Regions from separate parts of the Bradyrhizobium sp. ORS 86 genome, predicted to be linked through region 1. Evidence: riboswitches for the same ligand, from Rfam matches in the RefSeq annotation. Region 1 holds a riboswitch; the other holds the start of a gene.
The links. Region 1 has a riboswitch for glycine ahead of P6U25_RS09930 (D-amino acid dehydrogenase). Riboswitches for the same ligand answer to the same signal wherever they lie in the genome.
Positions count from the first base shown of each region.

Region 2: linked by a shared signal. The riboswitch ahead of gcvT (glycine cleavage system aminomethyltransferase GcvT) and the one ahead of P6U25_RS09930 (D-amino acid dehydrogenase) in region 1 are both predicted to bind glycine.

Region 1 is NZ_CP120699.1:2,183,189-2,198,036, forward strand. It holds partial or broken gene P6U25_RS09915 (M20 aminoacylase family protein) at 1-579, shown strand, start outside; gene P6U25_RS09920 (aminotransferase class IV) at 1,176-2,042, shown strand; gene P6U25_RS09925 (glycine C-acetyltransferase) at 2,055-3,239, shown strand; gene P6U25_RS09930 (D-amino acid dehydrogenase) at 3,752-4,981, opposite strand; glycine riboswitch at 5,037-5,126, opposite strand; glycine riboswitch at 5,129-5,226, opposite strand; gene P6U25_RS09935 (D-aminoacyl-tRNA deacylase) at 5,662-6,603, shown strand; gene P6U25_RS09940 (M24 family metallopeptidase) at 6,915-8,135, shown strand; partial or broken gene P6U25_RS09945 (IS256 family transposase) at 8,328-9,639, shown strand; gene P6U25_RS09950 (GntG family PLP-dependent aldolase) at 10,338-11,381, shown strand; gene P6U25_RS09955 (M20 aminoacylase family protein) at 11,722-12,891, shown strand; gene P6U25_RS09960 (ABC transporter substrate-binding protein) at 13,581-14,654, shown strand.
Region 2 is NZ_CP120699.1:2,968,257-2,983,104, forward strand. It holds gene P6U25_RS13375 (hypothetical protein) at 1-576, shown strand, start outside; gene P6U25_RS13380 (acyl-CoA thioesterase) at 614-1,045, opposite strand; gene gcvP (aminomethyl-transferring glycine dehydrogenase) at 1,340-4,213, opposite strand; gene gcvH (glycine cleavage system protein GcvH) at 4,397-4,762, opposite strand; gene gcvT (glycine cleavage system aminomethyltransferase GcvT) at 4,772-5,917, opposite strand; glycine riboswitch at 6,060-6,147, opposite strand; gene alaS (alanine--tRNA ligase) at 6,348-9,017, shown strand; gene P6U25_RS13405 (DUF3455 domain-containing protein) at 9,034-9,534, opposite strand; gene P6U25_RS13410 (NADP-dependent isocitrate dehydrogenase) at 9,573-10,787, opposite strand; gene P6U25_RS13415 (TrmJ/YjtD family RNA methyltransferase) at 11,307-12,506, shown strand; gene P6U25_RS13420 (hypothetical protein) at 12,864-14,192, opposite strand; gene P6U25_RS13425 (autotransporter outer membrane beta-barrel domain-containing protein) at 14,225-14,848, opposite strand, start outside.

The DNA of each region.
Region 1 (14,848 bases):
GGCGGCCACGCAGCCAAGCCGCATGAGACCATTGATCCCGTCGTCATTGCGGCACAGATCATCGTCGGTCTGCAAAGCCTGGTCTCACGCAGCACGAATCCGCTCGAGTCGCTCGTGATCTCCGTCACCAAATTTAATGCCGCGCAGGCCTACAACATCATTCCCGATCATGTTGAAATGGCCGGTACCGTCAGAACGCTCGTGCCTGGTCTGCGGGACTTTGCCGAACAGCGAATTCTGGCTGTCGCCCAAGGCATTGCGCGCGGCTTCGGCGCGGATATCGAGTTCAAGTATCGTCGGTCCGTTCCCGTAACCTTCAACCACACGGAAGGGACCAATCTGGCGATTAATGTGGCGCGTCATCTGGTGGGGCTTGCCTCGGTGAACGACAATATCGAACGGCGCATGGGAGCGGAGGATTTCGCCTACATGTTGGAGGCACGGCCGGGCGCGATCATTCTCCTCGGCAATGGACCGACGGCTGGCCTGCATCACCCCGCTTATGATTTCAACGACGATGCTCTGTCCTACGGCATCGCCTACTGGGTGAACTTGGTTGAGACCGCGCTGGCTTCGTGACATGTCATCGGCTCGGTCTTGCTCAGGCGCGACCTCGGCGCTCTCGCCCACGATCATCCGACCGGTCCGCCATCTTACCAACGAACCGGCCCTCTTGCCTGGATAGGCTGCATTGGGCTTTGGAGCTCCAGGAGCTTACACGAGCCGGTATCAATGGAGCTGGCTCGACACCACCCTGTAGCTTCGGATGCACGATTCATGCATCAGCGCGTCAGGACGCGGGTGAGCCCGCCCATTTTGGTTCATAGAACTCACCTCAAATCTGGATCGCCAACGAGCGGCCGATGACCATCAGCATTGATCGCGATGACGCCGATCATGTCTGGAAGCTTCGCATAATCGGATCAGACGCAGGATTTCGCCCGTACGGCTCCTCATATTAGAAAAATGCGCCGCTAGGAGCTTGCTACCATCCCGGGTGACGACGGTCCAATCGACCGTATGCCGACCTATTTCACCTGGATGGAGTACCAATGTCAGAGACCTCTGGTCTTACAGCCGCAAGCAATTCTTCGTCTCGCTCCCTGTCGCCTGCGGTTCCGAGCATAGATGAACGTCATGTCGATCGCCGGCACTATCCTAACGGGGTTGCTTTCATGGACGGGCAATACCTGCCGATGTCCGAAGCCAAAATCTCTGTGCTCGATTGGGGTTTCCTCCACTCGGACGCCACCTACGACACTGTACATGTCTGGAATGGCAAGTTCTTTCGGCTGGACTTGCATCTTGACCGCTTCTTTGGAGGCATTGAACGCCTGCGAATGAAGCTGCCATATGATCGTGAAGCCATAGCATCAATTCTTAACAACTGCGTCGCTTTGTCGGGCCACAAGTCGGCCTATGTGGAGATGATCTGCACGCGCGGATCATCGCCGACGTTCAGCCGCGACCCGCGACAAGCGGAGAACCGCTTCATCGCCTTTGCAGTCCCATTTGGGTCGGTCGCCAACAAGGAGCAGCTGGAACGAGGCTTGCATATCGCGATCAGCGAGACGGTCCGCATACCGCCCAAATCGGTTGATCCGTCGATCAAGAACTATCATTGGCTCGATCTCGTTAAGGGCCTCTACGACGCCTATGACAAGGGGGCAGAGACTGCACTGATCGTAAATACAATCGGTCACATCGCAGAGGGGCCAGGATTCAATGTATTTCTTGTAAAGGATGGCGCCCTGAGAACACCCGCTTTTGGCGTGTTGCCGGGCATCACGCGACGGACTGTGTTGGATCTTTGCACCGAGATTGGACTCCCGGTCACCGGTGGAGATATTAGCCGAGCGGAGATCAAGGGAGCTGACGAAGTGTTCATCACCTCCACTGCGGGCGGCATTATGCCCGTATCGCGTATCGACGAGGCTATGATTGGTAAAGGGCAAGTGGGGCCGGTTACCCGCCGCCTCATGGACCTGTACTGGCAAAAGCACGACGATCCGGCTTGGTCGACCGTCGTCGTTTATCCGTAATGGGAATGGATCATGCGACACCCACTTTGTGAGAGGCTTCGTGACGAACTCGATGAGCTGTCGTCACGCAAACTTCTGAAAGCGGAGCGAGAAATTGCCTCACCCCAGTCTGCGCACATCAACCTGCGCGCGGTGGGCGAGCGCGACATCCTTAATATGTGCGCCAACAATTACCTTGGTCTGTCCAACCACCAGACGTTGGTGCAAGCCGCGCATGTAGGCCTCGACCGGTATGGCTTTGGAATGTCCTCAGTCCGTTTCATTTGTGGGACGCACTCCGTTCACAGAGCGCTGGAAACGAGGGTTAGCGACTATGTCCGGACGGAAGACACGATCCTATTTGGATCGTGCTTCGATGCTAACGCTGGTCTTTTTGAGGCGATCCTCGATGCTGGCGATGCCGTGATCAGCGACAGCTTGAATCACGCAAGCATCATAGATGGGATTCGCCTGTGTAAAGCCGAGCGCTTCCGCTACGCCAACAATGATATGGACGAACTCGACCGGGCCTTGCGCGAGGCACGTCACTGCCGAACGGTGCTCGTTGTCACCGATGGCGTCTTTTCCATGGACGGCATCGCCGCGAATCTACCTGGGATCTGCAATCTCGCGAAACGCCATGGCGCCCTGGTCATGGTCGATGACTCTCATGCGGTAGGCTTCATCGGCCCAGGCGGACGCGGTACACCAGCCCTGCACGGGCTCGAAGACCAAGTCGATATCCTCACCGGCACCCTCGGTAAAGCGCTTGGCGGCGCATCGGGTGGGTACGTCTCGGGCCGCCATGAGATCATTGCATGGCTGCGGCAGCGAGCACGCCCATACCTATTCTCGAATTCATTGATGCCGGCGCTGTGTGAGGCTTCGCTGGCTGCCATCGACTTGGCAGAAAGGGCGGACGATCTGAGGCAGAATCTCACGGCCCGCACGTATCAGCTTCGCAAGGGCTTGAGCGATCTAGGATTTCAGGTCTCTGGCAGCGATCACCCCATTGTACCCGTGATCACCGGAAACGCGGCGATCGCCGTCCAAATTGCTGACTTCTTAGCGGCGCGCGACATCCTTGCCGTTCCATTCTCGTATCCTGTGGTACCGCAAGGTGCTGCGCGAATTCGCATGCAAGTAAGTGCGGCGCATAGCGCAGAGGACATAGAAAGGGTGCTCGCTGCATTTCAGTCCGTTAGGAGCTCAATTTGAAAATGCGCCGGCATCGGTTGCAACTTGCCAATAGAAACAGGAACTTAGCACGACTGTCGATTCATGATTCTCATCCAACGAGCAAGGATCTGGGGCAGCCTACGACAGTTAGATTGGGGTAGGATTGTTGTTACGGCTCAAGTTCGCGAACCGGAGCGCCGAACTCATAGTAGCTTTGAGCAAGGACAAGCGCGTAGCAACGAACTAGGTATCTGCTCTGCTCGCTTTTGTGACGCGGACCGAACGAATCGGAGCTCGCGCGCGTCCTCAAGCTACGTGTTGTTATCAGTTTCACCAGTGACGCCTGCGATCTCCCGGTGGCGGGAGCTCATCGCCCAATTTCCCTTTGTTCAGGCCGCATCCGTACGACCAAGACAGCCGCGTTGGATGATGCACGCCAATCTATTGCATGGCAAATTGACTAAGCTTCATGACGACGCTCTCAGCATCTATGGCTGAGAGCGTCGTCTCGCGACCTGCGCAAGCCTATAAGCAAACAACCAAGATCTCGGCTATGCTGTGCCGTCGCCTTCTGTCCTGATGGCCTCGGCAACCATCTCAGCTGTTACCGCAGACAGTGTCCAGCCGAGATGCCCATGGCCAGTGTTGTAATAGATATTCGGTTTTTTGCCACGGCCAACCCTCGGCAACATGCTGGGTGTCATGGGTCGCAAGCCCGCCCATGGCACCACCTGCGCGGTCGAAATCCCCGGAAAGAACCGCTCTACCCAGCGCACCAGAGGCCTAATTCTGTCCGCCCGTATGTCGCGGTTCTCTCCATTGAACTCAGCAGTCCCCGCGACGCGAAACCGATCCGCTCCAAGTCGACTTGTGACGATCTTGGCCGCGTCGTCGAGGAGGCTGACGTGTGGAGCGGCATTTTGGCTAGCTTCGTCCGCCAGATCCACCGTGATGGAATATCCCTTAACGGGATAGATATTCACGCGGTCCCCAACCATCGAAGCAATCCGGCGGCTGCCGATCCCGGCACAGATGACAGCTCTTTTGGTACCAAGTTCGTTCCTGAGCGCGCCTTCTTGCCAGCATATGCGCACACCTTCCAAATCCGCTCGTACGTCGCAGATCTGCGCTCCGAAAACGAAGCGAACGCCCTTTCGCTCGCAAGCCGCGGCGAGACCGCGAGTGAATTTGTGAATGTCGCCAGTCGAGTCGGACGGCGTGAAGAATCCACCGTAATACTGGCTCTGCAACGTAGGTTCTATCACCCGCATCTCGGAAGGGGTAACCGGACGTCGCTCCAGTCCGCCCTCCGTCAGCAGGTCGTTCACCCGAGCAGCCGCATCGAATTCGGCTTTGTTAGAGTAAACGTGCAAAATCCCTCGCCGCTCCAAATCAAAGTGGATACCCTCCCGGTCGGCAAGATTAAACAGATGTTGTCGCGCCGCAATCGCAAGTCTTGTCGTCTCGATCGTGTTGCGACGGTAGTGCCGAATCTGACCGATGAACTCGGCCAACCAGGTATATTTGTGAAAGCTCGGACTCGGATTCAGTAGCAAAGGTGCGTCTTTGCGCAGCATCCATCTGAGGCCTTTGATAATAGTCCTTGTGCTGTTCCAGACCTCGGCATTGCTTGCGGATAATTGACCGCCATTGGCAAACGACGTCTCCATTGCGGGATAACGAAGCCGGTCAAAGACCGTAACTGAATATCCACGGCTGGCTAGCGCATATGCAGTAGTTACTCCGGTGATACCAGATCCAATAATGCTGATCGTGCTCATCGTGTGCTCCAAGACAGGGTGAACGGTGCAATGGCTTAGCCATAGCTCCGCCCCAAATCTGTCCGTGCACCTGAGAGCTTGCTCCGCAATCGCAATGACAGCGGTCCCCTTCGGTGGATGCCCGGTTGGCACCTCTCTCCAGATTGTCCTAGGCGTGCAGTCCTGGGCCTGAGAGTTTCCTTGGGGAGTTGCTCCGTCGGCGGCGATGGGCCTATGGGCTCAACGCGCTCTCCCGCACACCGTCATAAGACATGAAAACATTTTCAGGCGTGCTGCGCTATGTCAAGCCATCGCATATCGTCAAAGGCCAAAAAGCCGAGCTGAGGGATCGCGCGATGACCAGTCCTCCAAACTTGGCATGAACTAACAGCTCCCGCATGGGCGGATGTTCGGCCATGGTAAGCTAAAGCAGTTTTGCCAATCATTGCTGGTCGGTATGCTGCCGCTTTCCATCGCTGAACATGGCAAAGCGCAGCAATGCTGCGTATGCGTTCGAGAAAACGCACGATGCCGACGGGAGGGCGAGTCTAGTCTGCCTAGACAATCAACACCTCGACGGATTGGTACACGCCGCAAGAATTCGGCCGGCCCGTTGGAATCGTTGTCGTGAGCGAGCCTCCTATGCCGTCATGCGCCCCGAAGCCGGCGAGTGTCCTGCTTGAAACGAAGGAACCTTTGCGATGAGGCACGCCGTTTTTGTCTTCTGCATGGTCCCCGAAAAGGATCCAGTGGCGGCTCACGTTCTGAATGCCTTGAAAGCCGAGCGCATCCTTATTCCAACTGGGGCTGAGATTGACGGGCATCCGGTGCTCAAGATTCCGGGCTTGCTGGATACGACGATCTCGATCGTGACAACCGACGAGTACGTGAGTAACGATTATGCGCGTTACGTACCAACCTTGAACCACTGCTTTGGTGACGCCGATGTTATCGGTATCGTGAATTGGCACGAGGGCGCCAATGCGCCAAATGCAATCTTCACAGTGCAAACGACGGGCGATCTGGCGACTGGCACTTTCAGTCCGGTCGACCCTCGGATCACGCGCGGGCTTCTTCTCGCCATTGAAGACGAGCGTGTTGCCTCTGGTCTCCACGAGTTTCAGACCTACTTAGAGGCGACGCATTGGTCGGGCGTCAAAGCTGGCAGTTCTGGTACTCGTCTCGCTGAGCTAAAACCGTCGACCATCGATATCGAAATCGGGAGCTCGCCAGCGGACTGGACGAACCCTCTTGCCGCTCGCGTGTTAGCGCGAGCTCTTCTGCGTACCTTCGATCGCATGGAAGACCCGGTGCAGTCGGTCCTTTGCCTTGGCGGCATTCACTTCGAGCCAAGCTTCACCAGGGCGGTATTGCAGCCCCGCGATGGGCTGCCGATGGCAGCAAGCCATGTCCTTCCAAACCATTGGCTGGTGTCGGAGGGGTATGATCACGAAAGCCGCTTGGTGGATCTGAAGGCTTGCGCAAATTCGATCGTCGGCGGGGTCCAAGCCATCGTCTATCATGACAAGCTTAAGGCCGCTTACAAAGGAGTGGCTCGCTTGCTGGCTGAGGAACTCGGCGTTCCGCTGATCTCGCACAAAAAAATACGCGCGACTCCCACGGATACGGAAGTCGTGGAATGAGCGCGCGTACCCCAGCGAGATCGATGAGAATGTTTCCTCAAGTAGAAAGCATCTCGTTCAGGGGGCGGGATGTTCCTTGACGTGTCTCCTACGCTACGACGACCGTGCGATGCTTAACCAGGAACGTTCTGCATCCAAAAATGAGGCTTGATTGCCAATGTAGGAAGGACTGTCCTTCAAAGGAAATCGTGAAGATCAGTCTAGATGGTCAAACTTGCCATGAAAGCGTTCGCCGAACACACTGTCAGAGTCCTGATCGAATTTCGTATCTGTTGCCCCCCCAAGCTAGGGGTGCTTGTTGGAGAAAAGCTATGACCGCTCGTGATTGTACCGTCACAACGATTCCTTACGTTCCGTTTTCGCAAAGGGAGTACGAAGATCGGGTCGAGCAAGCGCGGCGTTTGATGAAGCAATACGCGTTCGACGCACTTCTGGTGACCTCCGAATACAACTTGCGCTATTTTGTCGGCGAGATTAGCTCCACGCCCCATCAGACCACCCGACCGCGCTTTCTCCTTATCCCCTTGTCTGGCGATGTTGTCGGAATTGTTCCTACCGGGATCGAGGAGTTTTACAAAGAAACGACTTGGGTAAAGAATTGCCGAAGTTGGCCCAGTCCAAATCCAGAGGACGAGGGCATTTCCACGCTTATCAAAGCGTTCCGTGATTTGCTGCCGAAGCATGCAAAAATCGGGACGGAGCTCGGCGCCGAAAGCAGGCTGGGCATGCCTGTGGCAGACTTCCTACGTCTCGTGGACGCGATCAAGCCACAGACGTTCGCCGATGCATCGGATCCGATTTTTACTCCCTTACGGATGATAAAGTCACCTGCGGAGATCGATCGAATTCGTATTGTGAATCGGATTGTTTCGGAAGCATTCGACAATCTGGCCCCAAAGTTACGCCACGGAATGACAGAACGAGACGCTTGTCGTCTCTTTGAACTCGAATGCTTCACTCGCGGTGCCGACAAGACCACTAGGATCCAGGGTGTCTCTGGACGTGGTGGTTACACGCGTTACTACGGTGCTCCATCCGACAAAGTTCTCTCTGATGAGGATCTACTTTTTATCGATGCTGGCTGTTTGTTCGATTACTATTGGAGTGACTTCGATCGACACTATTCCTTCGGCGCACCTGATCCGCATACGGAAAATGCCTATCGAGTCGTTTGGGACGCAACGGAGGCAGGCATCGCCGCGGTTAAGCCTGGAATCCCGATCTGCGATGTTTTTGCCGCAATGTCAGATGTGCTGAGTGGCTCAAAGAATCGAGGCAAAGCGACCACGATCGGGCGGATGGGTCATTCAATGGGCCTCTGGATGCCGGAGCCACCTTCGGTTCACCCCGACGATAAGACGATTCTAGAGCCGGGTCTGGTGATTAATATCGAGCCAAGTACAGCTTATCCTTCTTATTTCGACGGTTCACCGAAGGTGATGGTCCACGAAGAGGTTGTTGTTGTGACGGACAATGGCGTAGAGTTGCTCACGTCTCGCGCTCCTCGAACAATACCTGTCGTGGGCAAATAACTCGATGCCCCGCCCCGAAAGTGCTCGTGAAGCGGGAATCATCAGGTTGGTGCGCATCGCCGCACCAACCGGTTGAACCTCCATGAATGTCGTCGGGTCCCGCTGACTGCAAGGCTGGTTTGAACTTGACTAATGGAGCGCCGAGCTATCGCCGAAAGTTGGTGACGGAGGGAATCGGAAAGGCGGCATATCGTGGGGGTGCTTGACGCCTCCACTTCTCCACCGAAGGAGCGATATGCCGTGTCCAAAGATAACATCATCAAGCTGATTCAGCCAGGAAGCGTCGCCGATCAACTCACAGAAGTCTTGCGCAACGGGCACGTGCCCTTCTCGCCCCGAGGACTTTCTCGGTAAGCATGCCGATTTGAAGACCGCGGACGGCCACCAGCGCGTCGTCCGCCACGGTCACCTGCCGGAGCGCGAGGTGATGACCGGTATCGGTCCGGTCGCTGTCCGCCAGCCACGTGTGCGTGATCGCGAGGCGGATGCCACCGATCCCGACCGCATCCGGTTCTCTCCGTCGATCCTGCCACCCTACATGCGCCGTTCGAAGTCGATCGAGACGCTGCTGCCGATCCTTTACCTGAAGGGTATCTCGACTGGCGACTTCTCGGAGGCGCTGGCTACGCTGCTCGGCAAGGATGCTGCCGGGTTGTCGGCGTCCGCCATCGGTCGGCTGAAGGATGGCTGGCTCGACGAGCACACCGCGTGGCAGAAGCGCGATCTGTCGGCGAAGCGCTACGTTTACATCTGGGCCGATGGCATCCATCTGGAGGCACGGCTCGAGGACGAAAAGCAGTGCATCCTCGTGCTGATCGGTGCGACGCCGGAAGGCCGCAAGGAACTGGTCGGCTTCACCGATGGTACCCGCGAGAGCGCGCACGACTGGCGCGATCTGCTGCTTGATCTGAAGCGGCACGGGCTCGACGTGCCTCCGCGGCTCGTCATCGCCGATGGCGCACTCGGCTTCTGGAAAGCCGCCGGCGAGGTCTGGCCGAAAACGCGCGAGCAGCGCTGTTGGGTGCACAAGACTGCAAACGTGCTCGCCAAGCTGCCGAAGAGCCAGCAGCCGAAAGCCAAGCGCGCGTTGCAGGAGATCTGGATGGCTGAAACGAAGCTCGCCGCCGAGCTGGCGTTCGACGCCTTCATCGAGAGCTACACGCTGAAATACGAGAAGGCGGCCGACTGCCTGAGCAAGGATCGAGACACGCTGCTCGCATTCTACGACTTCCCGGCCGAGCACTGGAAACACTTGCGGACGACCAACCCCATCGAAAGCACCTTCGCCACCGTGCGCCACCGCACCATCCGATCGAAGGGTTGTCTGTCGAACGGGACCGCGCTCGCCATGGTCTTCAAACTGGTCGAAGGCGCACAGAAACGCTGGCGCCGTCTCGATGGCCACAACCAGTTGCCAAAACTCGTTCTTGGTGTGACATTCAACGACGGGATCGAGGTCATCGCCAAGCCGACCGACCGTCAGCCCATAACCGCCGCCGCCTGACCGGCCCCGCCGTCACCAAAATTTGGCGATAGCTCGGAGCGCCGTGCAGGAATCGCGCGCTTCCGATTACCCAACTGAACCCTGATCTCCTGGTAAGACTTTCGTGGATTGAGGCGTGACCATCACGCGCTGAGTTGGCGCGATTGTCACTATTATCACTTTTCGGACTGCATTCCTCAACCGCGTTACCGAAACGAATGTCGCCGCGCCCGCCTCTCAACACTTTGGCGGTTAAAAATAATAGCACAGCGATCGATCCGGTCGGAGGAAAATGTGCTCGATGCGGGCGCACGAGGGTAGATGCAGGATTGGAAACAGCCGAGCCAGGAAGTCACTAATCGATGCCTTTGACCAAGGCACCATACTGAACAATAGAACTGCATCGCAAAACGGCTGCGCAACGCAGGAAATTGCCAAATGCGATCCGAAATACGCCGAAAATCCTCCTCCGCCCTAGGTATGTTGAAGTGTATGGGCAACTTTCAAACGATGAGCGCGCTAGGACTTAGGACGGGCTTTCAAACCGGTCGAGGCCGCTCTCGTAGATGACCGCTGGACCGCCTGTCAGCGACGAGGCGCCACTGCCGGTGCGGTGGCGCTGTTTTCCGGCGGTGTAGCTATCCGCTCGATGGTGCCAGGCGGCGCCAACGGTCTGTCGCGCAAAAAATTGATGCCAACGCCACCTCTGGGAGACAAGAATGATCGATCTGCTTAGCGATACCGTAACCTTGCCAACTCAGGAGATGCGGCAGGCGATGTTCAAGGCGGAAGTGGGCGACTCCGGGTACGGCGAGGACCCTACAGTCAACCGGCTTGAAGCATTGGCGGCCGAAATGTTCGGTAAGGAAGCTGCAGCTTTCGTGTCGAGCGGATGTCAGGGAAATCTTACTGCGCTATTAGCGCATTGTCCCCGTGGTTACGAGGTGATCCTGGGCGATCGCTCAGATCTCTACGACTTCGAGGCTGGCAGCGTTTCGGTGGTGGGTGGCCTCGTCCTCCATCCGGTTTCGACCGAATCCGACGGGCGGCTGTCGTTGGATAACCTGCGCGCGGCGGTTCGTGACAAGACCGACTACCAATGCGCGCCTCCGGGAGTCATTGTGCTAGAAAATCCGCACTGTCAAAACGGCGGACGCGTCCTGCCGAGGCCATATATCAAGGAGGTTCGGGCATTCGCTGACGAGCACGGCTTGCCGTTGCACATCGATGGGGCCCGTATCTTCAACGCGGCAATCGCGTCGAAGCGGACACCGGCGGAAATCGCAGAAGATGCTGACTCGATCATGTTTAGTCTCTCCAAAGGGCTCGCCGCGCCATTTGGTTCTATGGTTTGCGGAGCGCGGCCGTTCATTGATCGGGTAAAGCGGTATCGGAAGCTTCTAGGTGGCGGGCTTCGTCAAGCCGGCATTATGGCCAGCGCGGGTATTGTGGCGCTTCAAACTATGGTTGATCGGTTGGCTGAAGACCATCGGCGCGCGCAACTTCTGGGTGAAAGGATCCGCGCAATTCCCGGCATTCGCCTCGAGCCCTCTGTCATTGAGACTAATATGGTCTTCTTCCGCCTCGAGCGAGACGGTCTATCGACCTCGGATTTCCTTACCGCGCTGTCACGACGGGGGGTGCGGATGGGCACGCTGCGCGAAGGCGTAGTTCGTGCCGTTCTCCACTATCTGATCAGCGATGAGGATATCGAAGTCATCGCAAACGCCGTTCGGTCGGTCCTGCAGGCGCAAGCACGGTGACCGAATAGTCCTTGATCGCCGCACGCTCGCTTTCAGGGCTGGGTGGTTTCGCCGCCTGATGCCACGCCTGATCGCACTATAGGGCTCGTCCGGAGCGCCGTCTTCGGTCGAATGAGCCGAATCTCAGCACAGCCTGACGGTGAAGATTCTCGGCCCGGCCGTCACCACAATCAAGCCACTTGTGACGGCGACGCCCTCGCCCGCGAGCTTATCGAGCGATCTGGGCCGGAGGTCTTTCATGCCGGACCGGATATCAAGTCGTGGCGGTGCGCGCGAGGGGGAATCCTCAGCGGTACACCACACGCTGTCTTATGCGTGAATTGTAAGATTGGGAGCAGACATGCACACCGTTGAAGCGTTCCGAGATCTGCAGAGCGAGGCAATCGCGTGGCGCCACCACCTCCACGAAAATCCCGAGCTCGGCTATGCCGTGCACGACACAGCCAGGTTCGTGACTGAGAAGTTGGCATCGTTTGGGATCAATCATATTGAAACTGGGATTGCTGAAACAGGCATCGTCGCATTGATCCAAGGCGCGGGCGGGGACGGACCGACGATCGGCTTGAGGGCAGACATGGACGCCCTGCCAATCCTTGAGGCCTCCAATAAGCCTTGGTCGTCGAAAGTGAGCGGCAAAATGCACGCATGTGGGCATGACGGCCATATGGCCATGCTACTGGGCGCAGCGAAATACCTTGCGAAGACACGCAACTTCAAGGGCTCGGTCGCCCTGATATTTCAGCCGGCGGAAGAAGTAGAACTGCCGTCAGGCGGCCTAAGAATGGTCCAGGAAGGAATCATGGATCGTTTTGGCATTTCTCAGGTTTTTGGGATGCACAACTCGCCGAGTGTCGAAGTCGGCAAGTTCGCCATTTGCGACGGGCCGATCATGGCTTCGCAGGATGACTTCGATATTGTCGTCAAGGGCAGGGGCGGCCACGCAGCCAAGCCGCATGAGACCATTGATCCCGTCGTCATTGCGGCACAGATCATCGTCGGTCTGCAAAGCCTGGTCTCACGCAGCACGAATCCGCTCGAGTCGCTCGTGATCTCCGTCACCAAATTTAATGCCGCGCAGGCCTACAACATCATTCCCGATCATGTTGAAATGGCCGGTACCGTCAGAACGCTCGTGCCTGGTCTGCGGGACTTTGCCGAACAGCGAATTCTGGCTGTCGCCCAAGGCATTGCGCGCGGCTTCGGCGCGGATATCGAGTTCAAGTATCGTCGGTCCGTTCCCGTAACCTTCAACCACACGGAAGGGACCAATCTGGCGATTAATGTGGCGCGTCATCTGGTGGGGCTTGCCTCGGTGAACGACAATATCGAACGGCGCATGGGAGCGGAGGATTTCGCCTACATGTTGGAGGCGCGGCCGGGCGCGATCATTCTCCTCGGCAATGGACCGACGGCTGGCCTGCATCACCCCGCTTATGATTTCAACGACGATGCTCTGTCCTACGGCATCGCCTACTGGGTGAACTTGGTTGAGACCGCGCTGGCTTCGTGACATGTCATCGGCTCGGTCTTGCTCAGGCGCGACCTCGGCGCTCTCGCCCACGATCATCCGACCGGTCCGCCATCTTACCAACGAACCGGCCCTCTTGCCTGGATAGGCTGCATTGGGCTTTGGAGCTCCAGGAGTTGCGCTCTAAGTCCGGGTTACGGGAAAGCTTCCGATCATTCGCGTGTCGGGGCGGGTATGTCCGCTGAGGTCGTGCTCAATGCGGTACGATCCGCAAAGCACGTTCGGTCTTTGCAAAGGTCCGCCAATAGGCGCGCCGAATTGATAAACATCGCTCACCGTCAGGTGAACGTGGTCGTTCCGAACAACTGTCAGTATATGAACAGCTCATACTATTCCGAGCCAGCTTTCGCAAGAACAGCGAGGCACCGGTTTTGTGGAGCCGGAACTCGCATGATCCGCGCCTTCACCTGCTGATTGACTCGAGTTACTTTCATTTTTGCAGAATTGCTGCAATTCCGGGCCGATTTTCGCCGTCGTTAGGCGCAGACTGTCCTTTATCTAATTGTCACTTACCACCACTTTGAAGGCTTCTTCGCGTCAAACCCGCGTCGCCTCCTAGGTGGTCAAGACAAAAGGCCGGTCTAAAGCCAGGTACAAGACTTTGGCGGGCGCGTCGGCGCCCTCCTGGGGACGGAATTTTCGATCTGTTATCAAGCGAAAAGGAGGCGCGAATGCGAGCAAAGCTGCTGCTCTCAATGGGAATCGGATTAATTGCACTATTCTCGGGCCAGGCTGCTTGGGCTGAAGATCAGGGACAGGTCTGCGTGTCGGCTGGCGGGGGGAGCTACCAGGATGCGCTGCGCGAAGCGATTTTCAAGCCGTTCGAAAAGGCGACCGGTATCAAGGTCGTCGAGGCGGTCGAACAGCCGCTGGCGAAAATCCGGACGATGGTCAGTACGGGAAGTCCTGAATGTGACGTTGCCCAGCTAGGACCGGGCCAATATTTTGCCCTCTCGAAAGAGGGGCTGCTCGAGAAGATCGACTACACGTCAGTCGACAAAAAGACGTTCGCGGATTTTCCAGAGGATGCCGTAACTCCGTACGGCGTTGGTACATTCGTCTATGACAAAGTTATTGGCTTCAACACGAAGCGTTACACGCGGGATAATGGGCCGAAAAGCTGGGCCGATGTCTGGGACGTCAAGAAATTCCCTGGTCCGCGAATTCTTGATGCTGGAAACAATCTGTTCCCCCCGATCGAGTACGCCCTTCTCGCAGACGGCGTGTCGCCGGATAAGCTTTACCCGCTCGACTTGAAGCGCGCCTATGCTGCCCTGACCCGGATCAAGCCCGATGTTGCGAAATGGTCAACAACGGCGGCGATGCAGCTCGAATCGTTGATCTCGGGTGAGGCGGTGATCGGCCCCGCGACTCTGGGGCGTCTTCAAGAAGCCAAAGAACATGGTGCACCCGTCGATTACGTGGTGAATCAGGCGCTCATGCAACACGACTACTGGACCATCCTGAAGGGAGCGAAGAACTCCAAGAACGCCGCGAAGTTCATCGAGTTCGCGTCCAGACCCGAAAGTCAGGCTGGCGTGATCAAATATCAGGTCCTCGGTCCTCTCAATAGGCGCGCGTTCGAGCTCATTCCGCCGGAGCGCGCGAAGCTGCTGCCCACCTATCCGGAGAACCTCGCGCACGCGATCAAGTTGAATCCCGCCTGGTGGGCTGAGACCGATGCTTCTGGAAAAACCAATCTAGAGAAAAATAACGCAATGTGGAACGCCTGGATTCTGCAATGACTTCGAGAGCCCGGGCGCGGCTTATCCGCGCCTGGGCTCGGCTCTGGGCGCGCCCCTGGTCAGAGCCCCGCGAGCGATAAGCGCGCGGAGCGTAAGGTTGCCGAGGAGGCGCCGAATTCAGATTACGGAGTTTGCGAGTGTGGCGGTGAAGGCTGTAATGACATGAGCCAACGCCGCCGAGCAAGCCGCCCTTC
Region 2 (14,848 bases), 790 kb from region 1:
CTGCAACTCGCTCTCATCCGTGACGATCATCTCGAGACCGCCAGCGACGCGTGGACAGCTTGGCGCGCATCGACGCCAGAAACCTGGTTCAATTTGTTGGCTCAGGATCTTGGCGCGCTTCCGCAATTGCAGAATTCAATCGTCGCGTTGCTGGAAGAGCTCCCCTCGCGCGGCTCCGGGCTCGGCGCAACGGAAATGCGGATGCTGGAATTGCTCTCAGCGGGGCATGTTCATCCATATGACCTGTTTCCACGGCACGAGAAGCTCATCCCACGGCGGACGCTCGGATATTGGGAGACCGGGGCCCTGCTGGACAGGCTGGCCCGTTGTCCGATGCCTGCCATCGCGGGCCTCAATGAGGGGCCATTCGATCTCGCCCTGCACGAAGATCCTGACCGTCATCAACGCTACAAGCGAAGCCGGCTCGCGCTGACCGGCTTCGGCCAGGCAATCGTCGCGGGCACCGGCGACTTCAGCCAGCACAACCCGATCCATCGCTGGTGGGGCGGCACCGAACTGATCAATGAGCGGCTGTGGCGCTGGGACTCCGAGAGCCGCACTCTGGTCGCGCCGTAATGCTTGTTTGCGCGACGCCGGTAGGCGTCGCTCGTCCCTATGCCAGCGCCTTCTCCCGGCTTGCAATCAGCGCCCGCACGTCCTCCGTTACCGCGACCGATTGATGGGTCTTCTGATCGGTCGCCACCCAGACGATCTCGCCGGTGGCGCGAAGGTCCTCGGAGCCCTTGGCGAAGATGGCGAGCGCCAGCGTGATCGAGGAGCGGCCGATCCGCGCGACCCGCACACAGACGTCGATGTCCTCGTCGAACCGGATCGGCGCCTTGTACTCGACCACCGAGCGCACCGTGTGAAAATCGATGCCGGTCCTCGCCACCTCACCGAGGTAATCGTAGCCGAGCGCACGAAAATACTCGGTGATGGCGGTGTCGAAGTAGGTCAGATAGTGGGCGTTGAACACCACGGCCTGTGCGTCGACCTCGGAATAGCGGACGCGAAACGGGAAATGAAACCAGAATTGCTCGCGCATGAAGCCTCCTTCCTTGCGCCGGACCATTCCGTCATTCCGGGGCGCGACCAAGTCGCGAACCCGGAATCCAGAAGTCGTGGATCCAGATTCCGGAGTCTCGCTTCGCGAGCTCCGGAACGACACCGAGTGAATCACGCGTCAGAGACGCAGCACTTCTAGACCGTAGGATGGGTAGAGCCAACGGGTCGGCGCAGCGCGCGGTCCGATGATAAACCCCACGAAACCCATCTTTCACGGCGCTGATTGGCAGTGATGGGTTTCGCTGCGCTCTACCCATCCTGCACCAGGGGCGCTTTATTCAGCGGCCTGCGCGTAATCCTCGACCGGCGGGCACGAGCACACCAGGTTGCGATCGCCGTAGACGTTGTCGACGCGGCCGACCGGGCTCCAGTATTTGTCGGATCGCGACACTCCGTCCGGGAAGCAACCCTCGGCGCGGGTGTAGGCCCTGTTCCAGGCATCGTCGGCGATGTCGTGGACGGTGTGGGGTGCGTTACGCAACGGCGAGGCTTCGACCTTGAAGCGCCCCTTCTCGATCTCGGCGATCTCGTTGCGGATCGCGATCATGGCGTCGCAGAAGCGATCGATCTCGATCTTCGACTCCGATTCCGTCGGCTCGATCATCAGCGTGCCCGCGACCGGGAAGCTCATGGTCGGCGCATGGAAGCCGTAGTCGATCAACCGCTTGGCGATGTCGTCGACGGTGACGCCGGCGCTCGTCTTCAGCGGCCGCGGATCGACGATGCACTCATGTGCGACGCGGCCGCGCGCGTTGCGATACAGCACCGGGAAGTGCGGCTGCAGCCGTGCGGCAATGTAGTTCGCATTGAGGATCGCGATCTCGGTCGCCCGCGTCAGGCCTTCGCCGCCCATCATCAGGATGTAGATGTAGGAGATCGTCAGGATCGACGCCGAGCCGAACGGCGCGGCCGAGACCGGGCCAACCGGATGCGTTACGGCGCCATCGGTCGCCGGGTGACCGGGCAGATAGGGCGCCAGATGCGCCTTCACGCCGATCGGGCCCATGCCGGGCCCGCCGCCGCCATGCGGGATGCAGAAGGTCTTGTGCAGGTTGAGATGGCTGACATCGGCGCCGTAATCGCCGGGCCGGGAGAGCCCGACCTGTGCATTCATGTTGGCGCCGTCGAGATAGACTTGTCCGCCATGCGCGTGAACGATGTCGCAGATCTCGCTGATATGCTCCTCGAACACGCCATGGGTCGAGGGATAGGTGATCATCACAGCGGCAAGGTTGTTCGCGTGCTTCTCGGCCTTGGCGCGGAGGTCGTTGACATCGACGTCGCCGCGCGCATCGCACGCGACCACCACGACATCCATGCCGACCATCGCCGCCGATGCCGGATTGGTGCCGTGCGCCGAGGAGGGGATCAGGCAGACCTTGCGGTGCGGCTCACCGCGCGCGAGGTGATAACCCCGGATTGCGAGAAGTCCGGCATATTCGCCCTGCGCGCCGGAGTTCGGCTGCAGCGAGACCGCATCATAGCCGGTGATGTCGCACAGCCACGTTTCCAGCCGCTTGAACAGCGCGTGATAGCCCTTGGCCTGGTCCGCCGGCGCGAACGGATGCAGATTGCCGAATGCCGGCCAGGTCAGCGGGATCATCTCGGTGGTGGCGTTGAGCTTCATCGTGCACGAGCCAAGCGGGATCATCGCGCGATCCAGCGCGAGGTCGCGGTCGGCAAGCTTGCGCATATAGCGCAACAGCTCGGTCTCGGAGCGATGGGTGTTGAACACCGGATGAGTGAGGAAGGCACTGGTGCGCTTCAGATCCTTCGGCAGCGCCTCGCGCGCGCCGGCCTCGATATCGGCATAGCTGAGCTTGCCGCCGAACACGCGCCACACGGCCTCGACGGTCTCGGGCGTCGTAGTTTCGTCGACGGCGATGCCGAGCGTGGTCTCGCCGATGTGCAGGTTGATCCGCTCCGCGAGCGCGCGGGCGACGAGCTCGCTCTGTTTTGCGCCGACCTCAACGGTGAGCGTATCGAAGAACGCCTCGCTATCAGGCGCGAAGCCGAGCTTGCGCAGGCCCGCGGCGAGCACCGTGGCGCGGCGATGCACCGACCGCGCGATGTGCATCAGGCCTTCGGGGCCGTGATAGACCGCATACATCGAGGCGATGACCGCAAGCAGCACCTGCGCGGTGCAGATGTTGGAGGTCGCCTTCTCGCGGCGGATGTGCTGCTCGCGGGTCTGCAGCGCGAGCCGGTAGGCAGGCAATCCGCGCGAATCCACCGACAGGCCGACGATGCGGCCGGGCAGCGAGCGCTTCAGCGTATCACGCACCGCCATGTAGGCGGCGTGCGGCCCGCCATAGCCCATCGGCACGCCGAAGCGCTGCGCCGAGCCGACAGCGATGTCGGCGCCGAGCTCGCCGGGCGAGGCGAGCAAGCTCAGCGACAGCAGGTCGGCTGCGATGATCGCAAGCGCGCCCTTCGCGCGCAGCGATGCGATAGCGGGCCTGAGGTCGCGCACCGCGCCCGACGTGCCGGGATATTGCAGCAGCGCACCAATGACGTCGGCCTTGTCGAGCTCGGTCAGGGGATCGCCGACGATCAGGGCCCAGCCCAACGGGGCGGCGCGCGTGCGCATCACCGCCAGCGTCTGCGGATGCACGTCCTTGTCGACGAAGAAGGCCTTCGCCTTCACCTGCGAGTGGCGCTCGGCGAGCGCCATCGCTTCCGCCGCCGCGGTCGCTTCGTCGAGCAGCGAGGCGTTGGCGACATCGAGCCCGGTGAGATCGCAGACCATGGTCTGGAAGTTGAACAGCGCTTCGAGCCGGCCCTGGCTGATCTCCGGCTGATACGGCGTGTAGGCCGTGTACCAAGCCGGATTTTCCAGAATGTTGCGCTGGATCACGGTGGGCAGAATGGTGCCGGAATAGCCCTGGCCGATCAGCGAGGTGAAGGTCTGGTTCTGCGCGGCGAGCTCGCTCATATGCGCCAGCGCCTCGGGCTCGCTCAGCGCACGTCCGAGATCGAGCGGCGCCTTTTGCCGGATCGACGGCGGCAGCGTCTCGCTCATCAGCGCTTGCAGGCTCCGGGCACCGACGGTTTCGAGCATCGCGTCGATGTCGCGAGGCGATGGGCCGATGTGACGGCGCACGAAATCGGTGGCGGCTTCGTTGCTCGGCTTGAAGGGCGCGTTCATGGGCTGATCCTCATTATTCGCCGTCACACCCCGCGAAAGCGGGATATCCAGTACGCCGGGACATCAGTGATGAAGCTGAAGCGCTGCGGCGTACTGGGTCGCCCGGTCCAGTGCGCAATTGCGCACAAGGCCGGGCGACGACAGCGAGTGCGTGGTCGAAAATCGGTTCATTCACTCATTCACTCAGGCGGTGTGCGCGGCGTAGGCGGCCTCGTCCATCAGGCCGTCGAGCTCGCTCTTGTCGGCGATCTTCAGCTTGAAGAACCAGGCCTTGCCGCCGGCATCCGAATTGACCAGCGCGGGGTCGGCCGCGAGCGCCTCGTTGACCTCGACGACCTCGCCGGTGATCGGCGCGTAGACGTCGGAGGCGGCCTTGACGGATTCGACGACGGCAGCGGCCTCGGCCTTCTTCAGGCTGCGGCCGACCTTGGGCAATTCGACGAATACGACGTCGCCGAGCTGCGATTGCGCATAGTCGGTGATGCCGACGGTGGCGACGTCGCCCTCGATGCGGAGCCACTCGTGATCGGAGGTGTAGAGCGTCGTCATGGATGTCCTCTAGCGTTTATAGGTGTTGGGGACGAAGGGCGTTGCGGCGACCTTGAGCGGCAGCCGCTGACCGCGCACTTCGGCGAATACGGTGGTGCCAATGGCGGAAAGGGCGGTGGGCAGGTAGCCCATCGCAACGGGCGCATTGAGACTCGGGCCGAAGCCGCCCGAGGTCACCTTGCCGATTGGCTCGCCTGAGCCGGCGTCGGCAAACAGCACAGCGCCCTCGCGCACCGGCGCGCGGCCGTCGGGCTTGAGGCCGACGCGGCGACGCGATGCGCCCTGCGCGAACTGCGCGAGGACCTTGTCCGCGCCCGGAAAGCCGCCGGCGCGGGCGCCGCCGCTTCGGCGAACCTTCTGCACCGACCATTCCAGCGCGCCCTCGACCGGCGTCGTCGTGGTGTCGATGTCATGACCATAGAGGCAAAGCCCGGCCTCGAGCCGCAAACTGTCGCGCGCGCCGAGCCCGATCGGCAGCACCTCGGGATTGTCGAGCAGGGCGGTGACCAGCGCCTCCACCTTGTCGGCGGGCACGGAAATCTCAAAGCCGTCTTCGCCGGTGTAGCCGGAGCGCGAGACGAAGCAGTCGGTATCGCTGACGCGGCGCGGGCCGGCGTCCATGAACTTCATCGAACCGACATCGGCGCAAAACTTCGCCAGCGCCGATTCGGCCTTCGGTCCTTGCAGTGCGATCAGCGCGCGATCGGCCAGCGAGACGATCTCGCAGGTGTCGGAGAGATGCGCGCGCAGGTGAGCCTCGTCCTCGGTCTTGCACGCGGCGTTGACCACCAGGAACAGATGATCGTCGAAATTCGCGACCATGAGGTCGTCGAGCAGGCCGCCGTCATCGTTGGTGAACTGCGCGTAGCGCTGCCGTCCGGGCGCAATGCCCAGGATGTCCTGCGGCACCAGCTTCTCCAGCGCCAGCGCCGCGTCGGCAACCTTGCCGGATTTGGGCTTCAGCACGAGCTGGCCCATATGGGAGACGTCGAACAGGCCCGCCTGGCTGCGGGTGTGCAGGTGTTCTTTCAGGACGCCGGCCGCGTATTGCACCGGCATGTCGTAACCGGCGAACGGCACCATCTTGGCCCCACGCGCGAGGTGCAGCGCGTGCAACGGGGTCTGCTTCAGCGGGGAATGATCGGTTGCAAGCATCACAGGGCCCTTGCGGTTCCCGCCGAGGACCCATTCCCCTTGAGAAACCTGCAGAAAGCCCCATCTGTCGCTTTGCCTGAGAGTATTATCCCGTCGGCGGACGCGTCGGGGCCAAGCCCGTCAACGCCTCTTTCCAGATGTCAGACGTCACGCGGTCCTTTTGCCTGAGAGTTTCCGGGGCGGTTGCTCCTTCGGCGCCGGCAAGGCCGGTCTCTCCCGACGTGACTTAACAATAGGTAGGACAGAACCACGCCTTCGCCAAGGCTGTCAACGCGGCCCAAGCTGCTATCAACGGGCTTTGTGCTCCTGCGGCAAGCCCATGATCCGCCTGCACAGTTTCTGGACACCGCGGCTGGCAATGTCTAAAAGCGTTCGGCCGGAAATTGACGTTATTTTGCGCCTGGCCGGCCCATTTTCCGATTGGATGAACATGAGCAGCGTCAACGACATCAGGGCGACATTTCTGAATTTCTTCAAGGAAAACGGTCACGAGATCGTGGCGTCGTCGCCGCTGGTTCCGCGCAACGACCCGACCTTGATGTTCACCAATGCCGGCATGGTGCAGTTCAAGAACGTCTTCACCGGTGTCGAGAAGCGGTCCTACCAGCGCGCCACAACCTCGCAGAAATGCGTGCGCGCCGGCGGCAAGCACAACGACCTCGACAACGTCGGCTACACCGCGCGCCATCTCACCTTCTTCGAGATGCTCGGTAACTTCTCGTTCGGCGATTACTTCAAGGAGCGCGCGATCGAGCTTGCCTGGAACCTGATCACTAAGGATTTCGGGCTGAAGAAGGACAAGCTGCTCGTTACCGTCTATCACACCGACGACGAGGCGGCAGGCCATTGGAAGAAGATCGCGGGCTTCTCGGATGACCGCATCATCCGCATCGCGACCTCGGACAATTTCTGGGCGATGGGCGATACCGGCCCGTGCGGTCCGTGCTCCGAGATCTTCATCGATCGCGGTGAGCACATCTGGGGCGGGCCTCCGGGCAGCCCTGAGGAGGACGGCGATCGCTTCCTCGAGTTCTGGAACCTGGTCTTCATGCAGTATGAGCAGGTGACGAAGGACGAGCGCGTGGCGCTGCCGCGTCCCTCGATCGACACCGGCATGGGGCTGGAGCGCATGGCCTGCATCCTGCAGGGCGTCGACAGCGTGTTCGAGACCGACCTGTTCCGCCATCTGATCGATGCCGCCGCGTCCGCGCTCGGGCATGGACCGACCGAGCAGACCGTCGCCTCCTACCGGGTGATCGCCGACCATCTGCGTTCGTCGGCGTTCCTGGTCGCCGACGGCGTGCTGCCGTCGAATGAGGGCCGCGGCTATGTGCTGCGCCGGATCATGCGCCGCGCGATGCGCCATGCGCAGCTCTTGGGCGCGCAGGAGCCGCTGATGCATCGCCTGGTGTGGGCCTTGGTGCGCGAGATGGGCCAGGCCTATCCGGATCTGGTGCGCGCGGAGAGCCTGATCGAAGAGACGCTGCGGTTGGAAGAGACCCGCTTCCGCAAGACGCTGGCGCGGGGACTCTCGATTCTCGACGAGAAGAGCGCGGGGCTGAAGAAGGGTGACATGTTCGACGGCGATACCGCCTTCACCCTCTACGACACCTATGGTTTCCCGCTGGATCTGACACAGGACGCGCTGAAGTCGCGCGGCATCAGCGTCGACCAGGCGGCGTTCGACGATGCGATGAACCGGCAGCGCGAGAAGGCGCGCGCCTCCTGGGCTGGCTCGGGTGAGGCGGCGACCGAGAGCGTTTGGTTTCCGCTGCGCGAGAGGCTCGGCGCGACCGAATTCCTCGGCTACGAGACCGAGAGCGCGGAGGGCGCGGTGATCGCGCTCATTAAGGATGGCACCGAAGTCGACAGCCTCAAGGCGGGCGAGACCGGCGCGATCGTGCTGAACCAGACCCCGTTCTACGCGGAGTCCGGCGGTCAGGTCGGCGACATCGGCGTGCTCACAGGCGAGGGCGTCACCTTCCGTGTCACCGACACGCAGAAGAAGGCCGGCGATCTGTTCGTGCATCTCGGTACCGTGGAGCAAGGCACGCTGAACGTCGGCGCTGCGCTGCAGCTCGAGGTCGACCATATCAGGCGTTCAGCGATCCGCGCCAACCACTCGGCGACGCATCTGTTGCACGAGGCGCTGCGCCAGGTGCTCGGCGACCACATCGCCCAGCGCGGCTCGCTGGTTGCGCCTGACCGGCTGCGCTTCGATTTCGTGCATCCGAAGCCGATCACGGCGGAGGAGCTCGCACGTGTCGAGGACATCGCCAACGACGTCGTGCTGGAGAATGACGAGGTCATCACCCGCATCATGGCCGTCGATGACGCCCGCGAGGCCGGCGCCCGCGCGCTGTTCGGCGAGAAGTATGGCGACGAGGTCCGCGTCGTCTCAATGGGCAAGAGCGCCCGCGAGCATGGCCAGAACGCGCTCGGCTGGTCGGTCGAGCTCTGCGGCGGCACCCATGTGCGCCGTACCGGCGACATCGGCCTGATCTCGGTGACCAGCGAGAGCGCGGTCGCCTCGGGCGTGCGGCGCATCGAGGCGCTGACGGGCCGCCATGCGCGCAGGCACGCCAACGACACCATCGCGCTGGCCAAGACCGCCGCGCTCGAACTGCGCACCACCATCGAGGACGTGCCGGCGCGCATCACGGCGCTGATGGAGGAGCGCAAGAAGCTCGAGCGCGACCTGTCGGATGCCCGCAAGAAGCTCGCGATGGGCGGCGGCGTAGCGTCGAACGGCGCCGGCGGCGTCCGCGAGGTCGGCAACGTCAAGCTGCTGGCGCGTGCGATCGAGGGCGTCGAGACCAAGGACCTCAAGAGCCTGGTTGACGACGGCAAGAAGCAGATCGGCTCCGGCGTGGTTGCGATCGTCGGCGTCACCGAGGACGGCAAGGCCGGCATCGTGGTCGGCGTCACTGCCGATCTCACCTCGCGCTTCAACGCGGTCGAGCTGGTGCGCAAGGGCTCCGAAGCCCTCGGCGGCAAGGGCGGCGGCGGCCGACCCGATATGGCGCAGGCCGGTGGTCCCGACGGCGCCAAGGCGAACGCCGCGCTGACCGCGATCGAGCAGGCGATGGCCGGGGCCTGACAGGCCCGGCCGCGCCTCAGCCTTTCCGCAGGAACACGTAGTCCGCGGTGTAGGGCGCGCTCTTCAGCGCGCCGGCTCGGTCGCAGGCGCCGTTGAGCTGGCCGCCCGACGTATTGATCCGCTGCACGGTGGTGACGCCGGTGAGCACGCCTTCGCCACGGCGGGAAATCACCTCGAGCTTCAGCCAGGGAATATCGGACGCGGTGGCACCCGGCGCATCGCCGGCGGTGCGGGCGGTCACGGCGCTGCCGTCGACATGCTCCCAGTTCGGCCCGGCATAATGCCGGCCGACGGTGCGGCCGTCGGCGATCAGGGTCGCGATCGGCTCGCGGAACGACCAGCCGAGCTTGCCGTCGGTGACCGGCTTGCACTCGTAAACCTGCACGCCCTCGGCGTGGACGGTGAGCACCGCGGTCTCGCCCGGCGCCGCGACGCCGGCGGGAAGGGGATCGGCGGCGAGCGCCGCCGACCCGGTCAGCAACAGCATTGCGAGCGTCGCGCCTTTGAAGAGGGCCATGATAACGCTCGCCGCCAACAGTCCGGAAACGGCAGCCCTCAGGCCGCCATCGCCTTCACGAGGTTGTCGGACACCTTGTCGAGGAATCCGGTGGTCGACAGCCAGCGCTGGTCGGCGCCGACCAGCAGCGCGAGGTCCTTGGTCATATACCCGTCCTCGACGGTGGCGACACAGACCTTCTCCAGAGTCGAGGCGAACTTCGCCAGCTCGGGGTTGTTGTCGAGCTTGGCACGGTGGGCGAGGCCACGGGTCCAGGCGAAGATCGACGCGATCGAGTTGGTCGAGGTCTCCTTGCCCTTCTGATGCTCGCGGTAGTGGCGGGTCACCGTGCCGTGGGCGGCTTCGGCCTCCACCGTCTTGCCGTCGGGGGTGAGCAGCACCGAGGTCATCAGGCCGAGCGAGCCGTAGCCCTGCGCCACGGTGTCAGACTGCACGTCGCCGTCATAGTTCTTGCATGCCCAGACATAGCCGCCGGACCACTTCAGCGCCGAGGCCACCATGTCGTCGATCAGGCGGTGCTCGTAGGTCAGGCCCTTGGCGTCGAATTCCTTCTTGAACTCGCGGTCGAACACGTCCTGGAAGATGTCCTTGAAGCGGCCGTCATAGACCTTCAGAATCGTGTTCTTGGTCGACAGATAGACCGGATAGTTGCGCATCAGACCGTAATTGAACGAGGCGCGGGCGAAGTCGATGATGGAGTCGTCGAGATTGTACATCTCCATCGCGACGCCGGCGCCGGGCGTCTTGAACACTTCCTTCTCGATCACGGTGCCGTCCTCGCCGACGAACTTCAGCGTCAGCGTGCCCTTGCCCGGGAACTTGATATCGGTGGCACGATACTGGTCGCCATAGGCGTGGCGGCCGATGATGATCGGCTTGGTCCAGCCCGGAACCAGGCGCGGCACGTTCTTGCAGATGATAGGCTCGCGGAAGATCACGCCGCCGAGGATATTGCGGATGGTGCCGTTCGGCGACTTCCACATCTCCTTCAGGCCGAATTCCTTCACCCGCGCCTCGTCGGGGGTGATGGTGGCGCACTTGACGCCGACGCCGACCTTCTTGATGGCGTTGGCGGCATCGATCGTCACCTGATCATTGGTGGCGTCGCGGTGTTCCATCCCGAGGTCGTAATAGAGCAGGTCGACATCCAGGAACGGGTTGATCAGCTTGTCCTTGATGTACTGCCAGATGATCCGGGTCATCTCGTCGCCATCGAGTTCGACGACGGGGTTGGACACCTTGATTTTTGCCATGACGGAGAGGCCCTCTTGGGAACAGCGCGCTTTTGACCGCGGGTTGGAATACGCGTGCGCTATAGCACCGCCCGGGGACGGGCGGAAGCGGACCGGTTATGCAGTTTAAGCCCATCTTTTGGCCTAAAATGCTGCCTGCGTGGCGGTGCCCGCGACGACATATCACGTCACGACCAGCCGGTGATCAGCGCGCCCGGCGTCCATCTGCCCCCGGATTCGCTTCTGATCTCGCGCCACGCCGTTAAAGTGGTGTCTCAAGCCCGGCTTTACAGCTTCGCTTTGATTGTGGTTGATAGCCCGTTCGAGGACGAAGGGCGCGTAGGGCGTAGCCCGCGGCGGCGCCGCTGGAATTCCGATTGAGGATTCGCAAACGCCGCTAACCCTGTTATCTCCCTGGAGAAAATGGTCTTGGGTGAAAGCGGTGCGAAGCCGGTCCGCGGCCTCGGCGTAAGGTCTTGAATCAGCCAGTTCGGAAACTGATTCAAAATCTTCAGACGTTGAATCAGAAGGTGAAGTGAGATGTCCGGCACCGACAAGACCAAGGCAGGGCACGACCTCGCCGGTCCCGTCGTCATCCTGATCGAGCCGCAGCTCGGCGAGAACATCGGCATGGCCGCGCGCGCGATGGGCAACTTCGCACTGACCAGGCTTCGTCTCGTCAAGCCGCGTGACGGCTGGCCGAACATCGCCGCCCAGCGCGCCGCCGCCGGCGCCGACCACATCATCGGTAACGTCGAGCTGTTCGAGACCGTCGAGCAGGCGATCGCCGACCTCACGCTCGTGTTCGCGACCACCGCGCGTGCCCACGATCAGGCCAAGCCGGTGGTCGGGCCGGAAGGCGCGGCGCGCGAGATCGTCGGCCATGTCGCCCATGGCGGCGGCGCGGGAATCCTGTTCGGGCGCGAGCGGTCGGGCCTCACCAACGAGGAGGTCGCGCTCGCCAACCGCATCATCACATTCCCGGTCAATCCGGGTTTCGCCTCGCTCAACCTGGCGCAGGCGGTCCTGCTGATGGGCTATGAATGGTTCAAGCTCTCGACCGGGGGCGCGCTGCCGTTCGCGATGCCGGAGCGGTCCGAGCCGGCATCCCAGCACCAGATCCAGGCGTTCTTCGACAATCTGGTCGCCGAGCTCGACAAGGTCGAGTTCCTGCGCCCGGCCGAGAAGCGCGACACCATGCTGGTCAACCTGCGCAACATCTTCACCCGGATGGACCCGACCAAGCAGGACATGCACACGCTGCACGGGGTGGTGATGGCGATCGCCGAGGGGCGCAAGGGCCCGGCCAAGGGCGGTGTGCTCGACGGCGCACAGGCGACCCGGCTGCGCGCGCTGCTCGCCGAGCAGGGGCAGGGCGGCGCGACCGCCGACAACAGCAGCACCGTCCGCGGCCTGGCGCGGCTGCTTCGCCGCAATCCGACCGACGCCGAGCGGATCTTGTGGCAGGCATTGACGCGGGACCGTCGCTTTGCCGGTCAGTTCAAGCGGCAGACCCCGGTCGGCCGCCACATTCCCGATTTCGTCTGCTTCGCGCACCGGACCGCGATCGAGCTGGTCAACCCGAATGAGAGCGAGGCGATCGCCGCCGACCGCGCCAAGCGCCGCGCCTGGCTCGAGGCGCGCGACTACCGTGTCGTCGACATGCAGGTCGTCGATGTCGAGCGCGATCTCGCCGGCGAGCTGGCGCGGCTGGAGGGAAGTGTTCGACAGGGGCGGTGAGCTTTCGCCGCATTCGGCCTGCCTGGTAGGAATGAGTTCGGGGCGCGGCTTTCTCGACACGTCGTCCCTGCGAAAGCAGGGACCCATACTCCGCGGCTTGCGTTGTGATTGGGATTCGTCGTTCCGGCGCCGCGCAACAATCGACATTGGTGGTTATGGGTCCCTGCTTTCGCAGGGACGACACCGAGATTTGTTGCAACGTGCGAGTCATACATCTGCCTTCTCGCGACGTGATGTGTCCGAGCTCTGCACCTCTTTGTCGCGGTACTTGCCTCGTATCAACGCCCAGGCTTGGACGCACCCGCTAGAGGCCCGCCCGAGGAGGCGCGCCGATCTGCTTCAATGATCGGGCGTTGATCAGATCGCCGACACATCCGTCTGGATGTTGTTGGCGTCCTGCAGCACCTTCACGTAGTCGATGTCCATAACCTGGCCGGTCTGATCCATCGGTGTGGTGAAGTTGTAGCAAGCCCAGCCGCCGCCGCAGGCGAGGTTCATGATCACGGACATTGGGCCGCTATCGGAGCCGTCCTGGTTGAAGTTCTTGAACTCGCGGGAGCCGATCGGGTTGCCGTCGATGTAGCAGGTAATCATGCCGGGATTGCCATCGGGCTGATGGTCGACCCAATACAGACTGTAGATGTGGAAGTCGTCGTTGATGAAGCCGTTCGGATCCCCCGAGCCGACATAGTCCCACGGCTTCCACACGCCGCCGTACTGGGTGTCGAGGTACTTGTCCTGGTAGTACCAGCACGGGTCCGCCACATAGTCGTTGTGGATATTGCAGGTGTGGATCATGTTGCCGCTCTCGGTCACGCCGTTATAGGCCGACTCGAGCACGTCGATCTCGTTGGGCCACTGACCTTCGATGAAGGCGTCCTTCAACAGCCACAGCGCCGGGAACATCCCGAGTCCCTTCGGGCAGCGGACCCTCCACTCAACGTAGCCGAACTTGAAGGTCGTGCGCGAGCGGACCATCTGCGACGACATGATTGGATAGGTGTAGTTGTTCGGCGGCGGCGAGGGCACGTGCGCCTCCGCGATCGGTTGCTGCGGGATCGCGGTGAAGCGCAGGCAGCCGTCCACGATCTGATGGTTGTCGTCGTAGCGCTGACACTCGTCGCCATAGTGGTCGAGGGTGCCACCATAGTCGTGATACCGGGTCCACCAGGCGTTGCGGTCGAGCGAGGGCCCGTTGAAGTCGTCACGGAACACGGTCTGGAACACGGTGCCGTCATCCGGCACGAAGCCGGTCACCAACGGGTCGGTGCCGGGGACCGCGGGCTTGAGCGGCACCGGCGCGACGGTCGAAGCGGCGACAGTGAAGTACGCGCCGCCAGAACCGGAGGCGTTGAAGTTCGCGGTGTTGCCGCATGCGGTCCAGTCGCTGTTTTGAACGGTGGTGAAGAATGAATAGAGGCCGGGCTCCGCGTTGGCCGGTAGCGAGAAGTCGCGCTGGACATCGGTCGGCGTGTCGCCGGCGCCCGCGATATTCTGGTTGTAATAGGCCTGCTGCGCCCCGATCAGCGCGTCGCCGAGATAAACGCTCTGCACGATGACGACGTCGGTCGCGGTGTCGCTGGCGGTCGCGCCGATCACGCTGGAGTGCAGCGGGACGGTGGCGCCCGGCTCGAAGGAGTCGCCGACCGGATCGAAGTTGGTCGCATTGAAGGTGGGGGCGGTCATACTTGTCCCTCCTTTGGCGCACTGCGCATCCGTCACCACGCTACGCGCAGGCCGAGATTGCCCCGGATGGTGCGACTGCGGTCGCCATCGATTTCCGTGGTGTAGCCAGCGCTGCCGTAAAGGCTGACGGCCTGGGTCAATCTGGCCGCAACGCCGCCACCGATTTCAAACGAGGTCGTCGCGCGGCCCAGCGTGGGGATGACGTCCACGCTGGCGAATGTGACGTTGTCCGTGGGACCTGAGCCGTACCAGAGATTGGCCTTGAGATAGGGCTGCAACAGGCCGCTTGCGGTTTGCACGTCGCCTTGCAGGCGTGCACCGATGCGGCCGGTAAAGCTGTCGGTGGTGTTGAAGGCGACGGTCGAGAACCGGTCCTGAGTGGCGTCCAGCGACGCATGCTGCCAAATCGCCTGGGCCTGCGGCTCCAAGGTCAGGTGCGGAGCAATTGCGATCGGATATCCACCCTCCAGCGAGGCCGTGACGACATTGCCGTCGGTGTCGGCGCCGACACTGCGAATGGAGCGCGGATCACCGACCATCCAGGTGTTCATCAGCACGGCGTCCACGTACCAGCCACTCGGACCGATATGTGTCCAGTAACCGCCCAGGCTATAGCCGTCGAGCATCAGATCGCCGACCGCGGCCGCGCGCTGGCC